4 regions of the Shewanella sp. MM_2022_3 genome follow, and region 4 is predicted to be linked to each of the others. Evidence: predicted binding sites of a transcription regulator. Region 4 holds the regulator's gene; each other region holds the start of a gene.

Region 1 (4,207 bases), on a different contig from region 4:
AGGTAGCCGTATTTCTATTTGCCCAGCATTATAAGCAGACTGAAGAAAGACGACCAGCCTTGAATAGCGATATCACGCTTCGGAGTCTAATATTTTCGATGAGTTTTCATCTAATACAGGGCTTATCACAACAACCCAAGGTGAAAGTGGTGAAAAAGGACTAATTCTGCGAGGGAGATGAACTGAGTTAAGAATGACAAGCACAAACTTACCAGGGCAAGTTTATATGATTACATTAGGGCGTGTTGACGTTTCATGGTTATTTTTGCAGCAATGTGGCTGGCTTTTATGCAAGGCAAAGTCCGTGCTGTGTAGTTATTCTACATAAACGGACGATAACGCGGCAGAAAAGCCAACCAAATGCTGCCCGAAGGGTTCGTCTGGCAAGCCCTTGCTCTTACTTTCTGTCATAAGAGCCGCTCGTCATTTGAGTAAACTACACATCATTCCTCGTTTCGCGAGCACGAACTTGCCAGAACGAATAAAATTTAATCTCGAAACGTCTACACGCCCTAGTCATCATTATCTTCCAAAGGATCATAATCTAAGGCATAGGTGACTTGTTCGTAATTAAAGCCTTGGCTCAGTAAAAACCGTACTCGTTTGGCTTTTTCTTTCGCAATTTGCTCGCGGGATAGTGAGCCTTTTACTTCAAACACTTTAGGGACCGTATACTTTTTGATGGCTTTCGCTTTTGCCAACTCAAACCAATCATGCTCATTTGCAGATAAGGCAGCTTCGATACAATCTTTAGTCAGCCCCTTTTGAGCAATAGCTTGACGAATGCGTATTGGTCCATGACCACGGGCAATGTGGCTTCGAACGAGAAGCTCGGCATAGCGCTTATCATTGATAAATCCTGACGCTTCACAATCATCAAGCACAGGATCGATATCAGCGACCTCAAAGCCTTTTTCGAGCAGTTTTGTGCGGATTTCTTGGCGGGAATAATCGCGGCGCGCTAACAGCGCGACCGCAATTTGACGGGCAGACTGGCTCAGAATACTTCGCCTGTTTCTAAATCAATATTCCCCTCGATATTATCATCATCGGATGCTGATGATGCCAGTGCACTTGGGTTACTCAATAATAACTCACGCAATGTCTTATCGATTTCAGCGGCAATGGCTGGGTTTTCAGTCAAATATTTACCCGCATTGGCACGGCCTTGACCAATTTTATCGCCCTTGTAGCTATACCAAGCACCAGCTTTCTCAATCAGTTTATGGGCTACCCCTAAATCGACTAACTCGCCAGTACGGTTGATACCTTGACCGTAAAGGATTTGAAACTCAGCCTGCTTAAATGGTGCAGCCACTTTGTTTTTAACCACTTTGACACGAGTCTCGTTACCAACCACTTCATCGCCTTCTTTGATAGCACCAGTACGGCGAATATCTAAACGAACAGAAGCATAGAATTTCAGAGCATTACCACCCGTTGTGGTTTCTGGGTTACCAAACATCACACCAATCTTCATACGAATTTGGTTGATGAAGATTAACAGTGTATTCGATTGCTTGAGGTTACCCGCTAACTTACGCATCGCTTGGCTCATCATACGCGCCGCTAAGCCCATGTGTGAGTCACCGATTTCGCCCTCAATCTCTGCCTTGGGGGTTAATGCCGCGACCGAGTCAACGATGATCACATCTACCGCGCCAGAACGGGTTAACGCATCACAGATCTCAAGGGCTTGTTCACCGGTATCGGGTTGTGAACACAATAAGTTATCAATATCTACACCTAACTTTTTCGCGTAGATAGGATCGAGAGCGTGCTCCGCATCGATAAAGGCACAGGTTTTACCTTCGCGCTGAGCAGCTGCAATCACTTCTAATGTCAGAGTTGTCTTACCTGATGATTCAGGGCCATAAATCTCAACAATACGGCCCATTGGTAGGCCGCCCGCACCGAGGGCAACGTCAAGGGAAAGAGAACCAGTAGAAATGGTCTCAACATCCATAGAGCGGTCTTCGCCCAGCTTCATGATGGAGCCTTTACCAAATTGCTTCTCAATTTGGCTCAATACCGCAGCAAGTGCTTTCTCTTTGTTTGGATCGACCTTCATTCCTGTTCCCTCATCTAGACAGCATCAGTACTGTCAAAAGTGATATTCAATTTAATAAAGCGGGTGATCAAAAAGCGAGGCTCTTTGTCGTAATCTGCTGACTAGTATACTGTACAATCATACAGTATCAATACCTGTGAATGAATTATTTTTATACCTGAAAATTTTCCCGTTTAGACAAGCTTTTACCCACCCATACTGCAGATTTATCAAGATATCAGTGAATATCCACGCTTTGAGGATCAATTTTCTGTAAATTGTTGCTAAGATTGGCGCCAATTGATTTTAGACAGTAATAGTGTAAATCAACTGATTTTATCTCCCATTACTGTATGACTTTATTCCCTATTTCAGGGCCGGCATAGCGGACGATAACGATTTAATGAATCCTATAGATACCGATGATTTAGAAAAACATACCCCGATGATGCGTCAATATTTGACCATGAAAGCAGAGCATCACGACATGCTGCTGTTTTATCGTATGGGTGACTTCTATGAACTCTTCTATGATGACGCCAAACGAGCCTCTGAATTATTGGGCATTTCCCTTACGGCCCGAGGCAAAAGTGGTGGCGACCCGATCCCGATGGCGGGTATCCCTTACCATGCAGTTGAAGGCTATCTCGCAAAATTGGTTCAAATTGGCCAATCGGTTGCGATTTGTGAACAAATTGGCGATCCTGCCACCTCAAAAGGTCCGGTTGAGCGTAAAGTCGTACGCATTGTCACCCCAGGAACCTTAACCGATGAAGCGCTATTGCAGGAGCGGCAAGACAATCTGTTGGCCGCGGTTTATCAAGGCAAAGTGGGCTTTGGCTATGCGACTCTTGATGTGTCTTCTGGCCGTTTCGTGATTGCCGAATTAGAAACGAAGGAGTCCCTCGAAGCCGAGTTGCAACGTACGAATCCGGTCGAAATTCTTTATAGCGAAGATTTTGGTGCACTGGAGTTATTGCATCATTTTAAAGGCAAACGTCGCCGCCCTGAGTGGGAATTTGATTACGATACCAGTATCAAACTGCTGTTGGCCCAGTTTGGCACTAAGGATTTACACGGTTTCGGCATAACCGATGCTCGCCTATCGCTGCAAGCGGCAGGCTGCTTGATGCAGTACGTAAAAGACACCCAGCGCACCGCCCTGCCCCATATCAATGCTATTACCCGTTTTAATCAAACCGATACGATTGTCTTGGATGCGGCAACGCGCCGCAACCTCGAGCTGACACAAAATTTGAGTGGTGGTCGGGATAACACCCTAGCAGCTGTGCTCGACAATACTGCAACAGCAATGGGCAGCCGAATGCTGCAACGCTGGATCCATCAGCCGCTGAGGGACCATGCCCAGATTTTTGCTCGCCAAACGGCCGTGAATGAATTACTCAAGACTACGGCCCATGAGTCATTGCATGAGCAGCTTAAAGCCCTAGGCGATATCGAACGTATCATGGCAAGGCTGGCACTGCGTACCGCTCGTCCAAGGGATTTTGCTCGCCTACGCCAAGCATTAAATCTATTGCCACAGTTGCAGCAGTCACTCACGCAGCTAAGTGCCCCCCATACAGTGAAACTAGGCCAACTCTTAGGCGAGTTTCCCGAAGAGCAACAACTGCTTGAGCGCGCCATTGTCGATAACCCGCCCATGCTTATCCGTGATGGCGGCGTAATCCGTGAAGGCTACAATGCCGAATTAGACGAATGGCGTGGCTTAAGTGAAGGTGCCAGCGATTATCTAGTACAACTCGAAGCGCGGGAAAAAGAACGCACTGGCATTGCTACGCTGAAGGTAGGCTACAACCGAGTCCATGGTTACTACATTGAAGTCAGCCGTCTGCAATCACAGCAAGTGCCATTAAATTACCAACGCCGTCAAACCCTTAAGAATATGGAGCGTTATATCACGCCCGAGCTTAAGGAATATGAAGAAAAAGTGCTGTCGAGCCAAGGTAAGGCGCTCGCTCTTGAAAAACAACTGTGGGACGAATTGTTTGATTTAATCCTCCCCAAATTGCATGAGCTACAAGCCTTTGCCAGAGCAGCCGCCGAACTCGATGTGCTCAGTAACTTTGCCGAACGTGCCGAAACCTTAGGCTATACCTGCCCAGAACTGAGCAGCGAAATCGGGGTAAAAATTGA
Region 2 (4,207 bases), on a different contig from region 4:
GTTCGTTACCCTATAAATGCCAATGCCTTATCTGCTGTAGATAAGGCATTGGTTATAAAGCTTTATTTTCGTTGCGGTGGCTTACTGTATTTTTACTGTAATAGTTCTCGTGCATTGGCGAGAGTGTTAGAAGTAATTGTATCGCCACCAAGAAGTCTGGCTAATTCTTGGATACGTTGCTCCCTATCCAAAGGCATCATAGTGGTTTCTGTACTGCCCGCCTTGTTGAATTTATTCACAAACATATGTTGATGGCCATTACCAGCAACTTGAGGTAAATGGGTTACACAAAGTACTTGAGTCGATTCTCCTAGACTACGCAGCATTCTGCCAACCACAGCAGCGGTCGGGCCTGAAATTCCCACATCCACCTCGTCGAAAATCAGGGTAGGAGTGGCAACCTTTTTTGCAGTAATCACTTGGATGCCTAAACCGATACGCGACAATTCACCGCCAGAGGCTACCCGTGAAATCGGTTGTAAAGGCTGGCCAGGGTTGGTTGTGACCATAAACTCTATATTATCACTCCCATTTACCGACATAATCTCGGGATTAAAATTCACTTCAATGGTGAATTTCCCCTTGGGCATGTTGAGTTCGTGGATAGATTGAGTCACTAACTTATCCAGTTCTTTCGCATAACGGGCGCGGCTCTGGCTCAGTTTTTGTGCGTTCGCTAAGTAAGCGGTTTTACTCGCTTCAACTTGGAGTTGGATTTCCTCTAACTTTGTTTCATCGTCATCGAGGGTTGTGAGTTCCGCTTTTAGTGCCAAATGATGTTCGGCTAATTTGTCAGGGCTAACATGATGCTTACGGGCCAGTTGCATAGCCTTTGAGAGTCGTTCCTCTAAATAGGCAAAATGCGCGGGATCGAGTTCGAGTTTACTCAGGTAATGCTGTAATTCTCCCGCGCTCTCTTGTACTTGAATGAGGGCCTCATTCAACATAGTACTGACATTGGTTAATGCGGGATCATAGCTTTGCAAATTTTCAGCAAGGCTTACAGCCTTGTTAAGCAGTGACTCAATATTGCTCTCTTCGCCATCTGTGAGTAAATATAGGCTGGCTTGGCAGCTATCCACCAGTTCAGTGCCATTGGCGAGGCGTTTATGCTCTTGCTCAATGTCTTCAAATTCACCGACCTTGAGGTCGAATTCATCTAGCTCTTCAACTTGATATTGCACCAGCTGTTTTCGGGCAATACGTTCATGCTGTGAGGCTTCTAATTGCTTGAGTTCGGCTTCGATTTGTTTGCAGCGTTGATAGCTTGCTGCCACTGTGTCTATCAGTAGTCTGTGATTTGCGTAGCTGTCGAGCAAGGTGAGTTGATGCTCACTCTTTAGCATAGCGTGGTGGGCGTGCTGACCATGGATACCGACCAGCAATTGCCCGAGTAATTTCAGTTGAGTTAACGGCACAGGATTGCCATTAATGTAGGCGCGTGAGCGGCCATCACTGCCAATAGTTCGACGCAGAATACACTCATCATCGAGTTCGAGATCGTTATCTTCGAGCCAACGTTTGGCAAGGGGGACATCGTGTAGTGAAAATCGAGCACTGACTTCGGTTTTACTTGCACCAGGGCGAACACTGCTGGCATCGGCACGATTACCTAGGCACAAACCTAAGGCGTCGATGGCGATGGATTTACCTGCACCAGTTTCACCAGTAATGCTGGTCATACCGGGACGAAAATCCAGTTCGAGAAAACGGACGATAGCGAAATTATTGATGCTGAGTTGGCAAAGCATAATGAGTTCCTGTCGAAAAACTTACCAAATCACTGTATTGATAAACAGTATATACTGATTTTATATACAGTAAAGTGGCTTTGGGTAAATATTCGACACATTGCAATAAGCTAGAGTTTAATCGCTTGTTTATGAATAGGTTTTAACAAGTTGCTCTAAAATAGGTAAGCTAAAAAAAGTCACTATAGTGCCAAATAATATCCCCTGCGCACTGGTTGAGGCTTGGGTGTTATAGCGCTGAGCAAGTAAATAGACGCTGGCCGCCGTAGGTAAGGCACTGAGGATTACACCCATCACTAAGTAATCTCCACTAACGCCCACGCTTTTAAGCATGAAGAAAACCAATGCGGGTTGTAGGATTAATTTAAAGAGGTTGATAAGGCTAAGTTCGATAAGATTCGTCAGGCTAAATACCTTGCTATCTTTTTGGTAGCGCATGGCTTTGGCTAATACCATGCCAACGGCAAATAAAGCGCAGGGGCTTGAGGTATTGCCAATTTGTTGGATCATCATGGCTACGCCAGAGGGCAGTGTTATCCCCAATGCCGAAATTGCAATGCCGATAAAGCAGCCGATAACGATGGGGTTTTTAGCGACGGCTAAACACATAATCACTAGGGCATGATGTTTTCTTTGCGTATTGGTAGTGAGCTCAAGCGAAACTAATGCAACGGCAAACATAAGCACGGACAATAAACTGGCTATGGCGGCGGCAACTAGGGCGCTTTGTTGTTCAGGAAATATAATCACCAGCAGCGGAATACCAATAAATGCGGTATTGCCAAAGGTGGCATTGAGGGCGCGAACTGCCGCAATAGCGTGTTGCTTAGGGTTGGCGACAAAGGATATACCAATACAAATGATATAAATCACCAGCATGGCGGCACTGTAGCCTGCGATAAACCGCCATTGCAGAATTTCCTCAATCGGTTGCTGTGCCAGAGCAATCAAGAGAACGGCAGGAAACGCAATATAGTAAACATATTGATTAAGCACTTGGTCGGTTTCTACTGGGAGAAAACGCAGTTTTTGCACAAGTGTGCCGAGCAGCATGATCCCGAAGACGGCAAACAGAGGGGTTAAAATGGTCATATCCCTCACTCATCCTTTTGTGTTTCTTATCCTGTAATACAAGCTTACTGACGCTTAATCTTATTCATGCTGAGCAAGAGCGTCCCAGCGACTATCTCAGCGAATTGACAATAATCGGTGCTAGCACAGTAAATTTATGGGCAAAATAGCATAGGATTAGCCTTCGAGGCTATTGCGCTATGGTCGTAGAAATGAATAATTCTACGTTTAAAACACAATGAGTTAGTGCCTTATACCTATGAGCGGCACTCACGCTAAACGATGGGATTGAACATGGCTGATGATGTTGGCGCTGAGCTGCAGTTAATTTATCTGTTTGTGCATTTGGTGAATGCGGGCAGTTTTTCTCAAGCCGCGAAAGTGCTCGATATGCCTATCGCCACCGTGAGCCGTAAGCTGGCCAAGCTTGAAGAAAAACTCGATAAGCAATTGTTTATGCGAAGTACCCGCAAGCTGCGATTAACCGAGGAAGGTTTAGCGTTATTTCAGCGATATCAGAGTGCGATTGCACAGTTCGATGAGCTCAGTGGCATTGGCAGCGATAAACCTGAAGGCACATTGCGGATAGCTGCGCCAATCTCAATTATTTCAATTATCTTTATTCACGCATTAAACGAGTTTGGCCGTTTATATCCCGATATTCGTTTACACATTTCCCAAAGCAATGAGTTAGTGGATTTAATTGATAAAGGGATTGATGTCGCGATTGTCGGTGGTGCACAGCCTGATTCTTCTTGGGTGTCGAGTACTTTAGGTGAGCTTGATTATCGTTTGTTTGCGACGCCGGAATATTTAGCCCATGCCCCTGAATTGATCCATCCCGATGATCTTGAAAACCATCAGTTGATCAAAGTTTGGCCGCTGTTTAATTGGCATTTAAAGCATCCTAATGGCGAGTCTTTCTATTTTAATGGCCCAACAAAACTCACGCTCACGGATCTCCATGGCGCGATTCAGGCGACCTTAGACCATGGTGGTATTCTGTATGGGCCAGAATTATTTGTAAAACAACAGATTAAAGAAAGGCGTTTAAAAGTGCTCTTACCGGAATGGATTGGCGAACAACGTAGGATTTCGATTCTATATCACCAACGTAGTCAGCAACCGCTGAAAGTGAAGGTGTTTATCGAGTTTATGCAATCCAAAGCGCCCGAACTTTTTTCAATGGCTTAAGATTAACGTTTACGGGGTTTTAAAGTATTTTGGCTCATGGAGTTTTGCGTTTGCTTAGCATCTTGCAGGCTCGCGCGGGTGGCGGGCACAATCCCAAGCTCACGGTAATAATTCACTAAACGGCGTAATTCAAATAGAGAACCAATACGGTTTTGCCCGCCTATGGTGAGTTTCCAGGTATCGGTACGGCC
Region 3 (4,207 bases), on a different contig from region 4:
GGAACACATCCTCACTATTGGTCTGAGTCAAACGTTTGATGGCGTTGTTATAACGTTTTTGCAGAATCTCAACAATTTCAGGCCATTTTTTGCCAGTAAGCTTGAGATTCAACGCATCGTATTTCACTCGCTGACGCCAAAGCTCATTGATTTCAGCTTGATCTTTTGGCCAAGCGACATCTTCCCTATCGTACTCGTAGGCATCACCAGGAACGGTAAAATCCATTTCTTTATCGAGCAGAGAAAGCGCGTACACAAAGCCTTCGTAGCGACGTTTTTGAACCAAATCAAACATTTTGTAGGCGGGGTCGAGTTCACCTGAACTCAGCATATCGTCAAACTGATTGATATAAGGCTTAAAACTGTCGACATCGGCTTGGGTCAGCACATTGCGACGGTAATCAAGTTGCTGTAAATAGCGGTCAAAAATCTGCGCAGAAAACGCGTCATCGAGCGCAAATCGATGGTAATGCGAACGAGTGTATAAATCTGTCACTCGTTTACTGGCCACTTTATGCTGCGCTTCCTGCTTGAGAGTGGGTAACTCGCTGATTTGAATCGTAGGAGGCACAGCCCAAGCCGAAAATCCGACAAAAACAGTGGCGATGGATGTAGCCAAAATGAGTTTTCGCATCAACAAGTTACTCCGTGAGATTAAATGATTACAGCAGAATATGTTCTGCTTTCACTTTTATCGTTAAGCCGCTATCAAGCTGAACATGAATGTCTTCTTTGTTAATATCAGTGATCACGCCGGCTACTGGCGTCATCCCTAATTTAACATTGACACGCTGTTTTTTCGCTAAATCGGTCAATTGCGCTTGCACTAAGTTAACAGCAGGCTCTGCCTTAGGCGCCGCTTTTACTGGACGCTCAGTCTTACGGGCAGGAACAGCTACTTTCTTAGGGGCTTTTTTCGCAGGAGCTTTACCCGCTGGAGCCGCTTTCGGTGCTTGAGCAGCACGCTTAGCTTTGGCTTTTTCTTGGCTTTCTTTCAACATAGCTTGAGCATGATCAATATGCTCTTGTTCTAACTCACCACAAGGCTGACCATCAAGATCGACACGTTGGGCACCGGCTTTTACTGATTTGAGGTAGCGCCAGCTGCTGGTATAGCGTCTTAACGCCACTCGCAGTTGCGTTTTACTGACTTTAGAATCATCAGCCAACCTTTCAGCCAAATCTTGAAACAATCCGATTTTTAATGGCTTAGTTTCACCTTCAGCAATAAAGCACAAAGGAAATGTTTCATACAAGTACGCCAAAATTGCGTTGGTGTCGGTCAACTTATCTGTTGATTCCATCATTACTTCCACAGTTAAAAAGGGACATCGAATTCGAAGCGATATAAATCAGCTTCTTACGTGTCGTTTATCTTGGTTATGCTCACTATTGAGCCAAAGTACAAATTAGCATTCTCGCCGAGTTAACTAAAGTTAAAAAAATATCAGTTAACCATTTTATGGCAAAACCCAGCAAACTTATTCAGACAATACCAAATAAGCCATATCTGGGCATGCGCTATTATAAGGCGCACGCCACCGATTGCGACCATGAATTATGCGTTATTGTACGCAAATTAAGCAAATAGGCAGCTTTCGAAGCTTTTTACCAATAATTCCAAGCCCTTTTGGTCTTCCTCATCGAAGCGATCAAAAATAGGACTATCGATATCCAGCACAGCAATCACCTTACCATCGGCCCGCACTGGGATCACAATTTCGGAATTACTGGCCGAATCACAGGCGATGTGGCCATCAAATTGATGTACATCGGCAACCCGTTGAGTTTGATTAGCCAATGCAGCGGTGCCACACACGCCTTTACCCATCGGAATGCGGGTACAAGCCACTTTACCTTGGAATGGGCCTAATACTAACTGTTCGCCGCGCATAACGTAAAAACCTACCCAGTTTAGTTCGGTTAGGTTGTCATTAAGCAGGGCTGAAAAGTTAGCCATGGCAGCCACTAAATCATCTTCGCCTTCGAGTAACGCTAACGCTTGACGGTTCAGTGATTCATAAAATTGCGGTTTCATATGCTTCCTAAAAATTATTCAGCAGCATCGTCCTTCTTAGACGCTTTTTTGGCTGTGTTTGGTTTTGTTGGCGTACTATTAACTTGAACCACGCCTTTAAGCAAGTTTGTTAGCTCATCTTTATTGTTAGCAAAATAGAATGCGAGCTGTTCGGTTAGACTTTCATCAATCCCAAGTTCCGCTTTCTGAATAAATGGAATGAGGTTATCAGCGATGTCGAGCATCTTATCGTAGGCATCAGCCTCCTTTTTCGATGTGAATGTCATCTTTTCTACCCCTTCTCTTACCACGACAAACTGTGTAATAACTGCCATGACCGCCCTCGCACTGTTTTTATATACAGTAACCAGAATGACATAAAGTGAACTAGTGATGCAAGTGTTCTGATTATTCTGATATTATGACTGCGCTTTATGTTGTGGAGATGGGTCAATCAATTTGATATCTCACCTTATAATTTGTTGTTTTCGGATTATTTGCTCAATCTCAGTGGCTTTGGGGCTAATATAATATTTTTATATGCATGACAATACAGCAGAAAACTCTGTAATCCTCTGTCGTTCCTGCGACTTGGCCATTCGGAAACGTGCCCTCCCAACTGGGGTCAGAGCATTGTGTCCGCGTTGCAACACCGCACTTTATGACACTCCATACTGTTCAGTAAATGGCATGTTGGCACTGTGCATTACCGCGTTGGTGTTCTATTTTCCTGCTAACTTTTTTCCTGTGCTAGAAATCCATTTTCTGGGCAGTATTCGCACAACAACGGTATTTCAAGGCGCTTTTGCCGTCTTCGAACAAGGTTATTGGGTGGTGGGATTAGCCGTACTTGCTGCCGCAGTGGTTGGCCCTGGTTTATTGATCCTATCGATTCTTGCGCAAATTTTGATTATAAAATGGGGGCTTGCAAGCCCATTTTGGCGCCATAGTCTCAAACAATTACTCACATTTCAGGGGTTCCTTTCGCAGCTGACGATGCTTGAGATTTATGTGATTAGCTTCCTCGTCTCATCATTTCAATTATCTGATTTTTCGGATATTTATTTTGGAATGGGTACCTTTTGCTTCACCATGCTTTTTTTAGTCACCCTGTTTTTACAGCGTGAATACGATATTGAGCATATGTGGGGTCTTCTTATGCAGGAACATCACTGATATGAAGCAGCAAGGAAAGGATTTAGGCCTGTGTTTGTGCCGCGTTTGTAGGCAACTCAATAGCAGTGAGGATAGCCACTGTAGTCGTTGTGAGTCAGAATTACAGGTCCGCGATTACAACAGCTTACAAAAAAGTTGGGCGCTGCTTATTACTGCCGCCATTTTATTGGTTCCAGCCAACCTCTATCCCATTACGGTGCTCACCAATCAGGGAAAGGTACGTCACGATACGATCTTTTCCGGAATTGTTCATTTAGTCCAATCGGATATGTTACCCATCGCCATTATTGTGTTTATTGCCAGTATTTTAGTGCCTTGGGTAAAGATTATCGGCTTAGCCACTTATCTGTGTGCTATCAGTTTCAACCTGCCAATTTCAAAGCAAAAACTTATGGTGGGATTTCATGTTATTGAGTGGATTGGCCGCTGGTCGATGCTCGATTTATTTGTGATCTCGCTGACCGTTGCCCTGGTGAATATGGGGCAATTACTCGATGCAAAGCCTGCACCCGCGGCCACGGCATTTGCATTGGTGATTTTACTGACGCAACTTGCCGCAAAAGTTTTAGACACTCGTTTACTCTGGGATCGACTGGAACCTCAAGATGACACAAATTGAATCGCCAAAAGTTGTGAAGAAAAAGCTCTTTTCGCCGATTTGGCTGCTCCCGATTGTGGCGCTCGCGCTTGGCGCATGGCTGGGTATTAAGAGCATCAAAGAATCGGGCATTGAAATTCAAATCCACTTCCCCAGTGCTACGGGGATCGACGTGGGCAAAACCTTAGTCAAATACCAAGGCTTAACCGTTGGTAAGGTAAAAGATATCGGTATTGATGATGATCTTAAAGGCGTTAACGTGAAGGTGATGATGGACTATCGCGCTAAGCCTTTCTTAAATAAAGAAACCCTCTTCTGGTTAGTTACCCCAAAGGCCAGCATCACAGGCGTTGAAGGTCTGGATGCGCTGTTTTCAGGCAACTATATTGCAATCCAACCAGGCAAAGGCAATGCCG
Region 4 (4,207 bases):
TGGCGGCAGCGGCGTCGTTAATCCGCGTCATCACCCGATTTGCTAACACGTTCACCGCTGGGGTTAACCAAGTCGGTTTTTGCTCAGGATCATCAGCCACTTCACTGCGCCAGTTAGGTGCCGTTTCATTCAAGAAATTTTGCAATGTAATCGGCTCACCAAAGTTGACATAACCTTGGCCAAAATTACCTAATTTACGAATAGCACCAAAGACTTGCCATACAGATTCTTTCTGTTTTTTCTTACCGCTTAGCTCTTTGTGATAGGTCGCCACTTCCATCACGTGATCGTAGCCTAAATACACAGGCACTAAGGTGACTGGGCGTTCGATACCACGCAGCACACTGTTGATCGTCATAGCGATCATGCCCGTTTTAGGCGCCAATAGACGACCGGTACGAGAACGGCCACCTTCAGAGAAATACTCAACCGAATATCCCTTAGCAAACAGCTGATCGAGGTACTCACGGAACACTGCCGTATAGAGTTTGTTGCCGTTAAAACTACGGCGAATAAAGAAAGCCCCGCCACGGCGGAACAGCGGCCCCGCAGGCCAGAAGTTTAGGTTGATACCCGCAGCAATATGCGGTGGCACCATACCTTGGTAATACAGAATGTAAGATAACAGCAGGTAATCCATATGGCTGCGATGGCAGGGCACATACACAATCTCATGACCATCGTGGTGTAACTGCCGAATATGCTCGGCACCTTTGATGTTAATACCGCTGTAGAGCTTGTTCCATAACCACGTTAAAAAGCGCTCGGCAATACGTACGAGACTATCGGAATAATTCGCCGCAATTTCATCAAGATATTCAATTGCCGTTTCACGCGCTTGGGTTTCAGAAATCTTCTTGCTCGCGGCTTCTTCCTGAATCGCCTTGCGTAAGGATTCAGATTTCAGCAAGGAATGGAATAACGCCTGACGATTAGGCAACACAGGCCCCGTCATCACCTTACGTTGGCGGCGGAAATGTACTCTCGCTACTCGAGCCAATTTATGGGCAATGCCCATATCGGTACCATGTTCGTCGGCCATGTAACGCAGCGATACCGCATTAGAAAATTGCACAAAGTTATGACGGCCCAAAAATAGGATCATCAAGCACTTACGTAACCAAGTAGGGTTCTCGCGCTCAAGCACTGCCGCCTTCATGGTGTCGTCTTCTTTACCCGGAGTACGACCCCAATACAGACTCACAGGCACCAGCTGTATATCTAACTCTGGCTTTTCCTTATGGACGGCCAACAAACGCATAAAACATTCGAGGAATGGCTCATTGCTGGCGCGTTCACCAAATAAGGGCTTACGACCTTCAAGGCATACCACCCGTGGCGCCACAACGCCATTCACCACCAGCGGCTCGTAAGGGCTTGGCAAACCAAGTTTCGTGGTGATCTCGCTTAACGCAGCAATATCACTCAGGGATTCTGTTTTCATTACATAAGCAAGCGGTCTGGAGGCATCCAGATTCAGATCGGCAAAGGGATCCTGTGGCACAACAATAGTGTGCACTAAGTGCTTTTGGATCCAACGTAATGATTTCAACCAAAGAGAGTCTTGTTTAGGCATTATTCTTATGCAATGTAAGTACGTTCATTAGCCCCATAGAATACCAGATTCTAGAGAATATACCCAAACAACCTAAAGATGCAGGATTCAGCGGCTGATTTTAATGACTTAGTAACGCACTTTAGGCAACACCATTTATTGATACCGTGCAAATGGCATTCACCCCATAGATGACGATTATGGTTATTTGCAGATCTAGCTGACCAAGTTAAAAGTGGTTAATACTTGCACTACCAATAATACTGTATATAATAACAGTAACTGTATAGAAAAACAGGAAATACCATGAGACCGTTGACGCCACGCCAAGCCGAAATTTTAGAGCTGATTAAACGTAATATTGCCGAGACTGGCATGCCACCCACTCGGGCCGAAATTGCCACCCGTTTGGGTTTTAAAAGTGCAAATGCCGCAGAAGAACACCTTAAGGCATTGGCGAAAAAAGGCTGCATCGAGATCATGCCTGGTACTTCCCGCGGGATCCGTCTCCCTGTAGAGGAAGAAGATAACCGCGAAACAGGCTTGCCACTGATTGGCCAAGTGGCAGCGGGTGAACCTATTCTCGCCCAAGAGCATGTCGAACAGTATTACCAAGTCGACCCCAGCATGTTCCACCCTGCTGCCGATTTCCTGCTGCGCGTAAAAGGCGACAGTATGAAGAATATCGGCATCCTTGAGGGTGACCTGCTTGCCGTTCATAAAGTACAACAAGCGCGCAATGGACAAGTTGTTGTTGCTCGCGTTGATGATGATGTAACCGTAAAACGCTTTGAAAAAAAAGGTAATTTAGTCTACCTACATGCCGAGAATGAAGACTATTCACCGATTAAAGTCGATTTGAGTTTCCAAAGTCTAACAATTGAAGGGCTCGCCGTAGGGGTGATCCGCAATGGAGATTGGCTATGAACAAACTATTAGGTAATGCCCCGCGTCACCCCGGTTTATGGCTCGATACGGTTCGAGATACAGAGACCGACTGGCAGCATACATCAATAGTCACTATGCCAACTCAGAGCCAAGGGCGCCAAGAGCTGACACAGCTGAGCAAACAACTTGCCCAACTGAGCCAACAGGGAAGATGGATAGTGCTCATCAACCCACCTAGTATTGGCTACAAGCAGCTATTAGCAAACGCAGGTGTGCGTATGGATCGCGTACTATTGGTTCACGCAAAAGATGAGGTCGAAACCCTTTGGGCGATGGAAAAAGCCTTAACCAGTGGCACATCTAGCGCAGTGATTACTTGGATTAACGCCCTAGATACTCGCGATAATCGTCGCCTACAAATTGTAGCAAAGAGCGCACGTGCAATGGGTATCGTGCTTGAAGGTTCAACGAATGACCAACCTTCTAGCATCAATCTCACACAATCGGCTAAATTTACTCAACCCGCATTTTTCAGCTCTGTTCATTAAAAATTTTTCACACCGTATTTAGCCTTGAAAGCCGCCTCACCTGTGAATGTGAGGCTTTTTTTTGGCAATTTTTCAGACAATTAGAAAAAGAAGTGATCTTGATCAATTTTTAAACAGCAAGTATGTTTGATTTAGGCGCACATGATATATCGCCTGTTTAGGCAGAAATATCGCGTTATTTTCGAATATCGCTCGCCCACAAAAATTGAGAATAATGGGTTTATTCAGCAGTATGTGCCAGTGTGGCTAATACCAGCAGTAACAATACTTGATCATAAGTAAGCCGCCAACGCACGTTGAAGTCAGAAACACTTTTTTGGGAACTGAAGAGTTTGCATAGAGTTGAGACTTACTGTGTTGCTCTTCTTTGTAGTTGCTATTTGCAATTAGCAGAGGAGAAGTCTTGTGAAGCAATGGTTGTATTGTTTACTCGTGGTGCTATTCGCCCCACCGTTGGCCGCAGCAGACATGCGGTTCAATATGACGCCTGGCGTAACAGAAATCAGTGGCAAGGTATACCACCTGCACATGACGATTCTGTATATCTGCTGCGCGATAGGCTTAGTGGTTTTTGGCGTTATGATTTATGCCATGATCAACCACAGAAAATCCAAGGGCGCGGTCGCGTCACACTTCCATGAGAGTACAAAAGTTGAGATCGCTTGGACGATAATTCCCTTTATCATTCTGATCTTAATGGCGATTCCGGCAACTAAAACTCTGATTGCCATGGAAGACCCCAGCAATGCCGATCTCACGGTAAAAGTCACAGGATCGCAATGGAAGTGGCATTACAGCTATTTCGATCAAGATATTGAGTTTTACAGTATTCTCGCCACACCAAGACCTCAAATCGAAGGTAGTGAGGCCAAGGGAGAGCACTACTTACTCGAGGTCGATAAGCCCCTTGTCCTGCCTGTAAATAGAAAAATCCGCTTTCTGATGACTTCTGAAGATGTTATCCATTCATGGTGGGTACCAGATTTTGCAGTGAAAAAAGATGCTAACCCAGGGTTTATCAACGAGGCGTGGACCCGTATCGATAAACCCGGCATTTACCGTGGTCAATGTGCCGAACTTTGCGGCAAAGATCATGGATTTATGCCGATAGTGGTTCAGGCACTGCCCGAAGCCGAGTTCGATGCTTGGGTTGCAGAACAAAAACAAGCTGCCAATGCCGCAGCGCAAGCCGCACAAGCCGCCTTATCACAAACAC

The links. Region 4 encodes LexA, which represses DNA repair genes until DNA is damaged. Its sites were predicted from a motif close to TACTGTATNNNNATACAGTA; they were not measured.
Region 1: recA (recombinase RecA) is a predicted target of LexA. The motif match lies at 2,179-2,198, and genes of this name have one in related genera.
Region 2: recN (DNA repair protein RecN) is a predicted target of LexA. The motif match lies at 1,782-1,801, and genes of this name have one in related genera.
Region 3: MMG82_RS11305 (YebG family protein) is a predicted target of LexA. The motif match lies at 2,364-2,383, and genes of this name have one in related genera.

What each region holds. Positions count from the first base shown of each region.
Region 1 covers NZ_JAKZGV010000008.1:41,659-45,865, reverse strand. The annotation lists gene MMG82_RS07020 (regulatory protein RecX) at 513-923, opposite strand; gene recA (recombinase RecA) at 998-2,071, opposite strand; gene mutS (DNA mismatch repair protein MutS) at 2,454-4,207, shown strand, end outside.
Region 2 covers NZ_JAKZGV010000008.1:16,767-20,973, forward strand. The annotation lists gene recN (DNA repair protein RecN) at 93-1,751, opposite strand; gene MMG82_RS06910 (AEC family transporter) at 1,881-2,843, opposite strand; gene lldR (LysR family transcriptional regulator LldR) at 3,117-4,016, shown strand; gene MMG82_RS06920 (DUF3319 domain-containing protein) at 4,019-4,207, opposite strand, start outside.
Region 3 covers NZ_JAKZGV010000017.1:72,161-76,367, reverse strand. The annotation lists gene prc (carboxy terminal-processing peptidase) at 1-634, opposite strand, end outside; gene proQ (RNA chaperone ProQ) at 663-1,304, opposite strand; gene MMG82_RS11310 (GAF domain-containing protein) at 1,580-2,038, opposite strand; gene MMG82_RS11305 (YebG family protein) at 2,053-2,352, opposite strand; gene MMG82_RS11300 (paraquat-inducible protein A) at 2,558-3,193, shown strand; gene MMG82_RS11295 (paraquat-inducible protein A) at 3,195-3,812, shown strand; gene MMG82_RS11290 (MlaD family protein) at 3,799-4,207, shown strand, end outside.
Region 4 covers NZ_JAKZGV010000004.1:124,814-129,020, reverse strand. The annotation lists gene plsB (glycerol-3-phosphate 1-O-acyltransferase PlsB) at 1-1,576, opposite strand, end outside; gene lexA (transcriptional repressor LexA) at 1,862-2,482, shown strand; gene MMG82_RS04155 (SulA-like leucine-rich domain-containing protein) at 2,479-2,991, shown strand; gene coxB (cytochrome c oxidase subunit II) at 3,397-4,207, shown strand, end outside.